3 regions of the Spartinivicinus poritis genome follow, and region 3 is predicted to be linked to each of the others. Evidence: predicted binding sites of a transcription regulator. Region 3 holds the regulator's gene; each other region holds the start of a gene.

Region 1 (4,682 bases), on a different contig from region 3:
AGTTGATGATTGATACTACCCTGCTCAGCTAGATCACGGACAATTTGCTGCTCTTTACCACAGATGGGCAAGCCATCTTGGTATAGCTTCACCTTGGCAAAGTTCAGTGGTAAACTATGCACAAATTGTTTTATTTCATTCCAAGCCTGAGTAATTAACGCTTGCTGTTGCTCCCAGGCTTCTTGCCCCTGTTGATGGATTTGTTTTTGATTAACTGACGCAGCCAAGCTCCCCATGTCAACTTGGGTATGAATAATTGGAATTTGAATAATGACCCGATTAACTGTGTTAGTTTCACGCTCACTGTTCATGTCAATAATTGGTATCCCTTCCTGATAGACTGTGTTTCCATATCAAGCACTGGTTATATTTTTTGCTCTTTTTTCAACAGACAAATACAGTGAAACACTGATTTTTATAAAGAAACACACCTAGTGTAGTACGGGATAGCCATTTTGGTGGGAATTAGAAGGGTGAAGACAAGCTACTCAGCAGGTTAAACAAAGTAATCAACCAGTCCAAGCCCTTGCTCGTCAATATTTACCTCAGCGGTCGTTGTATCTTGCTCTTCATCCACATCATCAGTTGCATTAGCTTGTAAGCCTGATTGGCGATTAGACTCAGCAAATTGCTGGCTGGAAACATCCACATTTACCAAGTCAATACCCTGCTGGGAAAACATTTCCCGTAACCGAACCAGTTGGGCTTCAATACTCTCCCGAACACTCGCGTGGTGACTCGCAAATTGTACACTTGCCTGATCCTGGGTCACCTGTACGCGTACCTCAACCATTCCCAAGTCAGGAGGATCTAATTGAATATGAGCCGTTTTAACTCCTTGCTGAACCAGCCAAACCACTCGCTCAGAAAATTGCTGCCCCCAATTAGGATGTGGCACTGGCAAAGGCAATTGCGAAGCAACTACTGACGGTTGAGCAAGCTGAGCCGAATTTGCATTGACACTTGTGCTTGCCAGCTGCAAAGAGGGGAATTGTGGTAAATGACTTTGAAGTGTTTCATGGGTAGCAGAATTTACAAGTGGAAAGTCTATGCGCTGCTCTATCCCTGCCTGCAAGTTAATTAATCCTAGCTGATTATTAAGCTTGCTTGGGCTTAGTAAAGACGTTAGGCCAGTGCTGTTTTCCCCCCCGTCTAATAACTGGGTTTTAACATCAACCAAGGTTTCTCCTAACAACTGGTGAGGCATAGTTTGATGAGAAGAGCCTCGTTCAGCTTTCGCCAAATCCTGCCAATGAAACTGTAGCGCCCCTGCCCCTTCTTGCTTCATTAAAGTGGCAAATGGGCTCAGCTCCGTCAGTAGCAAATTGGGATCATTGGGTTGATCACTATCCTGCTCAGCATCTACTGCTGTTTTAAGCGGTTTAGTGCTGGGCTGGGTGCTTTCCATTAGCGTACTGATGTCCATTTCAGCTTGATCACTTTCCTGTTGATTAATTTGCTCTGCTGTCAGCAACAGCGTTTCATCTAGAATTGATGGAGCAGTTGGAACTCGATTGGTTGGGTCAGCAACAACCTGATGCTTTGGCTCTACTTCTTGTTCTTGTGGCTCATCGACTTCTGCTTTTGTTGTAGCTTGCTTGCTGTTGTCAGCAGTTTGAGTTTGGGTAGCGTTTTTAGTAGCGGCAACCGGTTGCCGTTGCTTATCCAGTGTTTGCTGAAAAGGCTTTTTATCAGCAGGCTCAGACTCTGAATTCGGCTCAACAGCCGGCAGTTTTTCTTGCTGGTTTTTGACAGACTTCAGTTCAGGAGCCCTAATATCTAATAAGAAGGTATTCACTGCTTAACTCACTAACTACCGTTACTACTGATTAACTGCTAGCACCTCTACAAACGGCTATTGCCGCTTATAGGTGTTATCTAAACAACAGCAATGGTTATGCCAGGCAGATGAAAGAGGGTATATCAATTTATTGTACTTTTTAAAAAGCCTTCCACGAGCTTGTATTCTTGTTCTATGTCAGCCAAAACCGTTTCAGTACCACGGATATCACCCTTTTTACCCTTTTCCTCAAGGGTTAAGCACATGTTACCTAACGGCATGATACCCATGTTAAAACAGCTGCCTTTCATACTATGGGCCAGCTCTTTTAACCGACATGCATCGCTTTCCGCAATCGCACAGGCCATTCCTTCGATGCGCGTACTACTGTCACGCATAAAGGTTTCAACTAACACAGCAAACTCATCTTCCATCACCGCTTTCAATTCCAAAATGGCATCCAGGTCTACATGTGATTCAATCATCCCCCTCTCCTCAGAGGCTGCCATAAAAACACTTCACTCATAGCCTTTTGCCGCACACTCTCCAGGGGGCAATAAAAGGCCGTGGTTGTCCCTTTAATCATTTGTCCATGTAAATACTACTTCAACACAATTTCCCTTTCCAAGATAAGTCACTTGTTGGCAAAATGAACGTAACAGGCTAATACCCCTACCATGAAACAATTGACCATCCTTCGCACTTTGTAGTTGTTGATAGTCAAAGCCAGGCCCACTGTCCTCCAGTTTAATCTGAACAATACCTCCTTGTTCAGTAGGGACATGATTCAATGCAAACCGAATGCAACCCTGGGTCAATCGCCTTAGTCGGCTCTCTCGCTCAGCATAATACTCCGTAAACCCTTGGCTGGAATGCTTCAATGACGAACTCATTTGTAATACGCCATGTTCCAAGGCGTTGGAGTAAAGTTCAGATAAAATGGTATAAAGCTTACTGTTGTGTAATCCCAAACCCGGAATTTCCATCAAGCAATGTAGCACTAACGGAATCGGGTTATAGTTGCGAAGGGTTTCCGGCCGAAACTCAAAATTGACTGCCCAGTTTTGTGCCCCCCTTGCTGCAGATACTTCAAATACTTCATCTTCATCAGCAAAGGTTTCCGGTGGCACCATCATCACCTCGACCATAGTCAAATCATCAGTGGGTTCACCAATAAAGCTAAATACTGATTCGCGAATTTCTTCAAACAGGCTGTCAATTTGACTATTTTGTTTAAACACCTGTTGCAGCCGCTCTACTCCAAAAAATTGCTTGGCTTCATCTTGTGCTTCAATCACTCCATCACTCATTAGTAATAAGCGATCATCATCCGCCATTTCAATCAATTGGTATTCTGCATTAAATTTTTGAGCACCAAGAATACCGAGAGGCAAGTGCTGAGAAGTCAACGCTTCAAATTCTCCCGTACAGTTGCGGTATAAGTAACAATCGGGCAGACCACCAATCCATAATTTAACCAGCTTACTGGTAAAATCTAAATCCACCATAACAGCGCAACAAAAACTGGAAACAGGCAATACTTTCTTCAATTTATTATTAATTTCAGCCAGCACTTCAGGCATGGAAAAACCTTTATTAATCATGCCATAAAATATTTCTGCTAATGGCATTGCACCAATGGCAGCGGGTAACCCATGCCCAGCAAAATCGCCTAGCAACACCATCATTCCTCCTGATGGCTTGCGAGCCGCAACAACAATATCGCCGTTAAAAATCGCAAAAGGCGATTGCACCGCTCGTAAATTAGGTGCATTTAAACAACCGGAGTGAGCAACCTTATCAAAAATTTCTTTGGCAACCGTTTGTTCATGTAATAAATATTGATTGTGTTCGACAATTTTATCCCGCTGCTCTTGAAGGGTATTATGCATTACCCGCATGCGATTAAATGCATTAATTTTAGCGCGCAGGATAGTGGCATTATAAGGCTTAGATAAAAAGTCATCTCCCCCCACATCTAAACAACGAGCCAATGACTCAGCATCACTTAACGAGGTTAAAAAAATGATGGGAACCAGTTCCTCACCCGCCAGTGTTTTAATTTGTCGTGCGGCTTCAAGCCCATCCACATTAGGCATCATTACATCAAGCAATACCAGCTCAGGGCGCTCTTGCTGATATAAATCAATTGCTTCTGCACCATCGGTTGCAATAATGACTCGATATCCCAGCTTATTAACAATTGTTCTTAAAATAAGCCGGTCTGTTTCAGTGTCATCTGCAATTAATATGGTTAGGCCCATAGTTTTACGCTTAAACGCTATAATAATGATTGTCAGGTCAGAACAAGCGATGACGATTTGATAACATAGATCAATGCACTTTAATGACAGTGCTTAACTTTTTTACAGTGTTTAATAGTCTTTGCTAGTTACTTGCTATTTTAAACATTACCGTCAACTGTTGTACTTCACTTGTTATACACCACTCCTGCCATTAACGCAGCTTCCCATTCACAAAGCACTAACGGTAAAGGAGTATGCTTAGACGATTCAACTTAAGTATTACTGGATAGCAAATAACTGTTCAAAGTTAGAAATTAATAGGATCTTTTTCACATCGGGTTTGCAATTAACGATTTTAATATCCGCTTCATCACCACCGGCATGATCTCGCAACAATAACAACATGCCTAAAGCAGAACTGTCTAAATAGGTTGTTTCATTAAGGTCGATCACATATTCGGCGGGGCGTCTTGAAATTCGCTCATATGCATCACGAAAAGCTTGATGTTCACCAAAGTCAAAACGACCCTGAATTTTGATGGTTAGTGCTTTGCCATCCTCTGACTTAATCGTGGATATAGTCATCTTATCCCCCTTTAATCATTCCCTTATTCATTTAGCATAGCATTAAACAACTTATCAGTGCTGACGAGATT
Region 2 (4,682 bases), on a different contig from region 3:
TATTCTAATGTTGTTAGCTCTTTTTGATTAACCTTTGATGAAGCTACTATTTCAATTATTACATGCAATGAAAAGAAAATTTATCAGTGGCTAGTGTTAATTCACCTTGAGTAATGCCTTAATGTAAGTAGCAACGGTTTTGCTTGCCTATTGAGCAAGTGAACTATTGCTGTATATAAATGTTTAAAGTATTGTTGTGAAATACTAAGTTAATAGCAGGGACTTGGTAAGTACTCAGTTACAGTCTAATAAAAATAATGATATTTGAAATTTAAGGACTAATAATGTCTAGGATGGACCACAAAATACGTACGTTAATTGCAGTGCTTTTCTGTTGTATTCTAAATACCACCCAAGCCAATGATCAAGATATCTTTGCTTATTTACAGGCTATACCAGGGATGGTGGTTGAAGAGTTGGATGATCCACCCGAAGGTTACCGCTATTTTTTACTTAATTATGAGCAACCAGTCAATCACTTGAGGCCTGGACTGGGGACTTTTAACCAGCGAATGGTACTGTTGCATCGAGATGCTGAAGCCCCCACTGTACTGGCTACTAATGGCTATTATACGTCAGTAAGTACTTATCGCTATAATTTAACCAGAATACTGGGTGCTAATCAGTTAAAAGTTGAACATCGTTACTTTGCTGAGTCGAGGCCAGAACCGTTGGACTGGCAATATTTGACGATCAGGCAGGCTGCTGCTGACCATCATCGCATTGTGGCGGCCATTCGCCCCTTTTATCAGGGAAAGTGGGTATCCCGAGGTAGTAGTAAAGGAGGGATGACTGCATTGTATCACCGTCGTTTTTACCCTAATGATGTGGATGGCACAGTAGCAAATGTTGCTCCACTCAGCTTTGGGCGACTGGATCATCGTTATGTGACCTTTCAAAATCAAGTGGGAGAGCGGAGTTGTCGGCAAGCGCTAAAACGCTATCAGCGACATTTATTAGAACGTCGTGAGTCGATGAAAGCATTAATTAGTGATTACGCCAAAGAGCAGAACTGGCAGTTTAGTGTGCCTGGTGGTTTAGATCAGGTGTTAGATTACACTGTGGCAGAATTATATTTTCAGTTTTATCAATATGGTTCCCTAGACAGTTGTCATGAAATTCCAGATGGTCAGGCCACTGATGAAGCTTTATTTGAGTTTATGAAAGAGTGGGGGCCTCTGTCATTTATGACTGATGCTGGTATTAAGACATTTGAACCCTATTTTTATCAGGCTATTTCCCAATTTGGTTATCCTAAATTATTGACCCGTCATTTAAAAGACTTACTGTTGTTTGATCCTAATGATTATCGGGTTTATGTGTCTGAGTGGCCAGAGCCTTTTGATTGGCATGCCATGTGGGATGTTGCTCAGTGGGTGGCTTTTAACAGCCGCAATGTTATGTTGATTTATGGTGAAATTGATCCCTGGACAGCCGCCGCATTTTTCTTACCCAATTCAACCTATCGAAGCACCCATAAATTTATGGTAGCTAAGGGTAATCATGGGGCTAATATTACGACCTTAAACTCACAAGACCGCAGACGTGCTGATCAGCTGTTGAGGCGTTGGACTGGTGTTAACCCTATAGAAATAGAAACCCTTGATGAACAAAATGAAGGGTATGATGAAGACTTATATCCCTACTTAACTTTCAATAAACATATTAAATAGCCAAATAAACAACACAAAAAGAGTAAATTAGGTCACACTTGCTCTTTTTGTGAGAGAGATAACACTGAAAATATGGGGTTAATCGTTATCGGATCTCCCCTTATTTTATATCACAAGTAATATATTAAAAAAATTTACAGTTTTTATGTGATGGTTTATACAAAATTACACGCTATTGAGTGCGACTTGAACACTTAGTTATCATTATATAAGTTTAATCAATGTTTAAAAAACGTTGGGTTACTCTAAATTTTACAGCTATTTAAAAGCCGTATTGGTCAACGGATATGAACGTGTTTTATCATTATTATTTTATAAAAAAGTCTATATAAAATAATGAGTTATAATTGTTGGCATCGGTCTTGCTGTAAAGGCATCCATGATTAGGAAGTGCAATAAAACCTATATATGGAAGGTCATATAATGAGCAAAACTATTTTTCAAAAAAGTAAAAAAGCATTAACAATCGCTGCTGCTGCAACTGCGTTACTTGCATCACAAAGCGGTTTAGCGGCTATTTTAAGCGGTGATTATAACATTAATGCTAACCGCCAAGGTGCTCAAACCTTTAAGTGGGATGGTGGTAATACTGCGACTATTAGTGGGCGTCACAACAACTTGGGTTATACGATTCAATACCACAATGTTAGGATTCATAAGCATACCAATAATGTTGATTGGTTGATCGCTTCAACTGGTCGAATTACTTACGATAATGGCCATAGCCATACTGTTGGAATACATCGATATGGTAGAGCTGGCCTAAATGCGCTTTATTTATTTGGTAATAATAATACCATTCATAACTGGACAAGAAGTTTACCTGGCGTAGACCTTCACTCTAAAGTGACCTATGTTCAACCACCTAAGCCTCCTGTACCTGTTCCAGCTCCTGCTTCAATTCTGCTAATGGGCTTAGGCTTAGCGGGCGCTGGCTTACTTAAAAAGAAGAAAAAGTAAGTAATTACGCGATAAGCTTTACGCTTAACAGAGTCTGTTACCATTCGCTTGAATGGCAACCTTTCAAATATGGATCAACAGGCTCTGGTATGTATGTCTAGCGTACTTTCTAATCTACTACATTTATTATTGCCTGCTAATTAGCAGGCTTTTCAGTATATACCTCACGAATTATTTTAGATTTGACTATACCCTTCGCAAGTATAAAAAAAGCCCTGCAAATACAGGGCTTTGACTTTATGTGTGGAACATTTTTAATTAAATGCCGTATTGCCATAAAGGTTTTTTCGGTTTGGGTAGTTCCATATGCGCTACTTGTTGTTTAGCATTTTCAGAAACTTCAATTTTCCATTTCTCAAAGAAACTACGCAAGTCTTCTTTCGCTATGGCTGAGCCTGTCACTAATAGGTAATCAGCTGCAGACTGGTTTTTTGCTTTGGCATAACCGCGTTGATGATAATATTCACGGGTTTTGGTATATAGCTGAGTGTAAAAATCCCATCCATAAGCAAGTGTCAATTGATGGTAAAATACTAAACGCTCAAACGGTCCCGTAATGTCATCCCAACCTTGGCCTTCCTCTAATAGACCCGCTACTTTTTTATAGGTCTGTGCAATTCGGTTAGTTTGACCAAATTGCTCTTGCTGGTAGAGAGAAAATAAATTATTAGTAACTTCAACTGTACCTGGTAGCATCCAGTCACTTTGTTGGTAGTTATGACCAACCTCGTGATAAGGTCCCCAGCTTTTTACGTTATCTAACTTTTGTAATTTAGCAGGCAGGTAAGCCATGATGGGGTAACCCGAATGCATCCAGCCAGCACTGATAGTTAAATCAACATGATAGCGGTTAGGTAAACTTGGAGTACGGTGTGGAATAGCACCGTCTGTTGTTAAACCCATTAATTTATAGGTGTTATTGGTAATTTGTTGCCAAGTTTTCGCATACGTTTCTACATCTGAAATCTCTTGTAGCTGGTCTTTAGGTAATAGCACAATCATGTTGCCACTATGGATTTCACCCCAAGGCGCTGGATAATGTTTAAGTGTACTGTTCCAGTCGCTATTGCTATGTTCCCCTAATTTAAAGTAAGGGGCTTTAACTGCACCTTGAACTGTTAACTGCGCTTGAGCATTGCGATAGTGTTTAGATCCAGTAGTGAAATAAATTAGTCCACCATAAGGGTTATTGATAACATTTTTACCGACATTCAATTTTTGAGTGAAACTGACCTGTGGCGGACGTGGCCAACTATCTTTGTTTTTAGTCGTCGCAATATTATCTGTATGACCATTGACACGAACTTCAATCTGGCTTGGTTGACCCGCTTTGATATGGTTATCAGAGGGTGAGTTTACTGTGATAACAATATTATCGCCGGCTTTGGCATATAACCCAGTACTTAACCAATAAGGGTTGGTTACACTGGTTTTTACCCAGCTACTGTGTTGCTGATTAAAGTCAAAATTAATGGTTTCAGTCACTTTAGCTGCATCAGCTTGAACAGTACCTAGTTGCTCATAACCATTAGCAGGTTTTTGATTTGGTTTTAAGCTTTTTGTAGCTGAATCAAGGTAGGCCATTATTTTTGTATATGGCTTACTGTTTATGTTATAGAGCTTATATTTAATCGCTTTAGTTTGGCTGTCTTCCGATAGACCAAGGTTATTCATTGCACTGTTTGGCAAGTTAGCTAGTGCGCTAGCTGCACCAATAACGGTTTTATCAAAAGTTTCTGCTTCTTTTGATTGTTGCTTGCTATAAGGTAGTGGCTCTTTACCTTCTTCAATCGCTTTGAACCATTTAAAGCGGTTGCTTAAGTTTGCTTCAAGCAGTTGTTGAAAATCTGGTTTGCTGCTGATGGAGTCTGTCCAATGCCAAGTGCCTTTCCATATAATTCCGGCTTTTGCAATTAGGTCTTGACCTTCAGCGGCTTTAAAGTTGATATCCCAGTTCCATACTTGGTGGCCCATAATTAGGCTACCACCTTGCTTAACATAGTTTGCAAGAATTTCTGCTTCTTTAGGGTCTTCAATTCTTGGGTTAAC
Region 3 (4,682 bases):
TTGATCAATTGAGTAATGGCCTCAAATGCTCTTTTTTCATCTTCACCATCAATTTCAATATCTAAAATTGTCCCTTTACTGGCTGCTAACATCATCACTGACATAATGCTTTTGCCGTCTACCATTTTTCCATCTTTGCCGAGTTTGATGGAGCTGCCAAAAGCGGCAGCAGTAGACACAAACTTTGCTGCAGCTCGGGCATGTAAGCCTAGCTTATTGATGATTGTGACTTTTTCTTGAATCATGGAGCTTAAGGCAATTCTCGATGACGTACTTGAACATTTGGCCACTTTTCACAAAAGTAAGTAGCGAGTTTCTCACTGATATAGACTGAACGATGGTGACCACCCGTACACCCAAGAGCAATAGTAATATAACTTCTATTATTTGCTTCAAAGCACGGCAGCCAACGTTCTACGAAGCGTTTAATGTCATCAAACATATCCAACACTTGTTGTTGGGAGCCTAAAAACTCTTTTACAGGCTCGTCTAGCCCTGAATATTGCCGTAAATGGGTGACCCAGTAGGGGTTTGGCAAACAGCGTACATCAAACACATAGTCTGCATCAATGGGGATTCCTTTTTTAAAGCCAAATGACTGAAATAGTAGTGCCATGCTGCTATGTTGCTTGCGAGCAACGCGCTTGCTTATGGTGTCCCTTAGTTCATGAAGTGAAAGCTGGCTGGTATCAATGGTCAAGTCAGCCAGTCGAGCAATGGGCTCTAGCACTTCTTTTTCTTTTTTGATCGCCTCATCTAATGAGCATTGCTGGCTGGATAATGGGTGTTTGCGTCGGGTTTCACTGAAGCGCTTGAGTAAAGTGGCATGCTCTGCATCAAGGTAAATAATTTCGGCTTCGATTTTTTGTTCTCTAAGCGCATTCATGATAGATGGGAAGCGCCTTAAATCCTGAGAGATATTTCGAGCGTCAATACTAATAGCAGCCTTATCATAGAGAGGCTCTTTTTCCATTTCTTCAACAAAGGCAGGGAGTAAGCCAGCAGGCATATTATCAATGCAATAATAGCCTTGGTCTTCAAGTACATGTAAGCCTGTACTTTTGCCTGAGCCTGAGCGGCCACTAATTATTATTAACTTCATAAATACGCAGAGTGTTTTGTAAATTCTTACTATAACAGAGTTTAAATGATATACGGCAGTTAATTAAATAATAGTCGCCAGAAGAGTGCTTCAAGCGAATATCATAAGAACGCTCACTGCAAATGAATAGAGACAAGCGATGGTAAATTTATGCAGTAGGAACGCTTTGGATTGCTACATCAAATAAGTCTGGATTAGTGTCTGCTTGGCGCAAGTTATTGCGGTAGCTTGAGTTTTCAAATCGAGTGGCTAGCTCTTGTAGGATGGCGAGGTGCTCATTAGTGGCTTCGGCAGGAACGACCAGGGCAAAAATAACATCCACAGGGTGTCCGTCTATTGCGTCAAAGTCGATGCCTTCTTCCAGTTTTAGCAGGCAGGCAAATGGCTTGTGGCAGCTTTCAAGGCGACAATGGGGAATGGCAATCCCATTCCCAAAGCCTGTGCTCCCTAATCGCTCACGGTTGATTAAGTTATCAAACAGCTCGTTAGCATCAATATCACTGGAATACTCGGCTAATAGGTTGGCAATAAGCTGTAAAACACGTTTTTTACTCCCCCCTTGCACCCCGGTAAGGGTGCATTGCGGGAGAAGGAATTGTTCGATTTTCATGCTTTTTAAATAAGTAAACTACTTTAACGAATACTGGCTCCCTGGAGTCGATCCAGGGTTTTCTCTTTATGCTTGCTGAGTTGCCGGCCTAGTTTATCACTAAGTAAGTCAATTGCTGCATACATATCTTCAGATTCTGCTGTGGCGGCAATATCAGCACCTCTTACATGCAAATTCGCTTCTGCTTTTTGGCGCAGTTTTTCGACACTTAGGGTGATTTGCACGTTAGTAATGCTATCGTAATGGTTTTCAATGCGATCGAGCTTTTTGATGACATATTGGCGCAACGCATCAGTCACTTCTACATGATGACCACTGATGTTAACTTGCATGCAACGACCTCCTAATAGGACTTAATGGTTGTTAACCAGCTTCACTTAATTGTAAGGCTGATTGTCAACTGCTTCATTACTGAGTGTAATGCCAGCAGATTTGGTATTGCTTGTTGCTAGTCAATATAACGCATGGTTGAGCGCTAATCTGTTTGATACCTCTACACATGCATCCACTTCATACCAACCGCTTTCGTTCGTTAGACGGTGGGATGGATAGGGATTCACGATATTTGGCAATCGTTCGTCTTGCCACCTTGATACCTTGTTCTTCCAGTAAGCTGGCAATTTTGCTGTCACTTAATGGTTTTTTAGGGTTCTCTACTGATACTAACTTTTTAATGATAGCTCGGATAGCCGTAGATGAGCATTCTCCGCCTGATGAGGTGCTGACATGGCTTGAGAAGAAATACTTCAGCTCAAAGATGCCTCTTGGCGTATGCATGTATTTTTGGGTAGTTACTCGAGATATAGTAGATTCGTGCATACCCACTGCTTCGGCGATATCGTGCAGGACTAATGGCTTCATTGCCTCTTCGCCATACTCTAAAAAACCACGCTGATGTTCAACTATGCGAGTTGCTACTTTCATTAGTGTTTCATTACGACTTTGTAAGCTTTTTAAAAACCAACGGGCTTCTTGCAAATGGTTTTTCAGATAAGTGTTGTCTGAGCTGCTATCAGCTCGCTTAACCAATGATGCGTAATTATTATTTATACGTAGTTTAGGCGTGGCCTCCGCATTAAGCTCTACCAACCAGCGATCATTATGCTTTCTGACAAATACATCAGGAATTACATATTCTGTTTCAGATGGCTGGATGTCAGCGCCAGGCTTTGGATTAAGGGCTTGAATCAACTTGATGCTTTCGGCTAGTTCTTCTTCTTTAAGTTTAGTACGACGCATAAGCTGGTTGTAGTCATGATGACCCAGTAAACCTAAGTGTTTGGCTACAATCAATCTAGCGTTATCAAGAAAAGGGGTGTCTTCAGGTAAGTGAGACAGCTGAATTTGTAAGCATTCCTGTAAGCCTCTTGCTGCCACACCAACAGGGTCAAAGTGTTGGAGGCGTCTTAAGACTATTTCCACTTCCTCTTGGGATATTTCCAACTCTGGGTCCAGGCCTTCCCAAATCTCTTCAGTGCTGCAACTGAGATAGCCATCATCATTGATCGCATCAATGATAGCAATTGCTACCAAGCGATCATTATCTGACATTGGGGTTAAGTTAAGCTGCCATTCTAAATGACTGTGTAAGGACTCTGTTGTGCCATTACGATTACTAAAGTCATACTCATCATCATCTCCTGAAGCTGAGCTAATAGGGGCTGAAGAGGTTTGATAGATATCATCCCAGGCGCTATCAACTGGGAGGTCATTGGGAATTTCTTCTGACCAGCTGGTTTCCTCAGTGCCATCATGGCTGCTGCTTTCAGATGTGCTGTTATCTTGACTTTTGGAGGAATCTGATCCATTCAGGCCAGCACTGTTGAGCTGCTGAGGGTCATTGTCATTACTATCACTGTTTGTTGATGAGTTGTTGTCAGACTCATCGGTCAGCTCAAGCATTGGATTGGATTCAAGCGCTTGCTGAACTTCTTGCTGTAAATCCAGTGTGGATAGTTGGAGTAGTTTTATGGCTTGTTGCAGCTGAGGCGTCATCGTCAGCTGCTGGCCAATTTTCAAAACCAGGGATGGCTTCATTGCTAAACAATTACCTTATAGTGCAATCGTGCCTGTTTTGATTTGGCAAAGTCAACAACAATGGAAGTGCATTCAAAGGCGGTTACCTGAGTTGCTGCTGAACAAGCCACTGAATGTTTCCATTGCACCTATTATTAATGTCAATTGTGTGTTTATTTCAATTGTTTACAGTATTACTGTTGTTGTTTCTTGTGCTCTTACTGGCTTTTTAGCTGAGCTACTAAAAATTATATGAGTATCCTTGCCAGTTGTCTTATATTTTAAAGTCGTGTCCGAGGTAAACCTCTTTTACTTGCTGGTTGGTCATTATCGCTTCGGCGTTACCCTCTGCAATAATATGTCCCTCACTAACTATGTATGCATTCTCGCAAATATCAAGTGTTTCTCGAACATGGTGGTCAGTAATCAGTACGCCTATACCGCGGTCTTTCAAGTGCCAGACAATATCTTTAATGTCTTTTACAGAAATTGGGTCAACCCCGGCAAAAGGCTCATCAAGTAGGATGAAGGATGGCTCAGTTGCTAAGGCTCTGGCAATTTCTACCCGGCGACGCTCTCCTCCAGATAAACTCATACCCTTATTGTCTTTTATATGGGTGATATTGAACTCTTCAAGTAGTGAGTTAAGTTTTTCTTGGCGCTGCTTCCGATTTAGCTCTTTACGGGTTTCTAAAATAGCTAATATGTTTTCAGTGACAGTTAATTTACGAAAAACAGAGGCTTCCTGTGGTAAGTAGCCAATGCCTGCCTGGGCTCGTCCATGCATGGGGAAGTGAGTAATATCTTGTTCGTCAATCCAGACACTGCCATGATCTGACTGGACTAGACCAACAATCATATAGAAACAAGTGGTTTTTCCTGCGCCATTGGGGCCTAGCAGACCAACTACCTGACCACTTTTAATTTTCAAGGAAACATCTTTTACAACAGCAC

What was found. Region 3 encodes sigma-54, which starts transcription at its own class of promoters, with help from an activator protein. Its sites were predicted from a motif close to TGGCACNNNNNTTGCTNT; they were not measured.
Region 1: ORQ98_RS05715 (flagellar hook-length control protein FliK) is a predicted target of sigma-54. The motif match lies at 1,886-1,903, and genes of this name have one in related genera.
Region 2: ORQ98_RS09575 (PEP-CTERM sorting domain-containing protein) is a predicted target of sigma-54. The motif match lies at 2,025-2,042, and genes of this name have one in related genera.

Annotation. Positions count from the first base shown of each region.
Region 1 is NZ_JAPMOU010000005.1:24,250-28,931, reverse strand. It holds gene ORQ98_RS05720 (hypothetical protein) at 1-311, opposite strand, end outside; gene ORQ98_RS05715 (flagellar hook-length control protein FliK) at 497-1,798, opposite strand; gene ORQ98_RS05710 (Hpt domain-containing protein) at 1,924-2,265, opposite strand; gene ORQ98_RS05705 (ATP-binding SpoIIE family protein phosphatase) at 2,359-4,044, opposite strand; gene ORQ98_RS05700 (STAS domain-containing protein) at 4,306-4,611, opposite strand; gene fliJ (flagellar export protein FliJ) at 4,666-4,682, opposite strand, start outside.
Region 2 is NZ_JAPMOU010000009.1:121,701-126,382, reverse strand. It holds gene ORQ98_RS09580 (S28 family serine protease) at 285-1,673, shown strand; gene ORQ98_RS09575 (PEP-CTERM sorting domain-containing protein) at 2,097-2,633, shown strand; gene ORQ98_RS09570 (M60 family metallopeptidase) at 2,892-4,682, opposite strand, start outside.
Region 3 is NZ_JAPMOU010000001.1:332,099-336,780, reverse strand. It holds gene ORQ98_RS01485 (HPr family phosphocarrier protein) at 1-245, opposite strand, end outside; gene rapZ (RNase adapter RapZ) at 251-1,102, opposite strand; gene ptsN (PTS IIA-like nitrogen regulatory protein PtsN) at 1,251-1,712, opposite strand; gene hpf (ribosome hibernation-promoting factor, HPF/YfiA family) at 1,736-2,044, opposite strand; gene ORQ98_RS01465 (RNA polymerase factor sigma-54) at 2,223-3,749, opposite strand; gene ORQ98_RS01460 (hypothetical protein) at 3,778-3,984, shown strand; gene lptB (LPS export ABC transporter ATP-binding protein) at 4,003-4,682, opposite strand, start outside.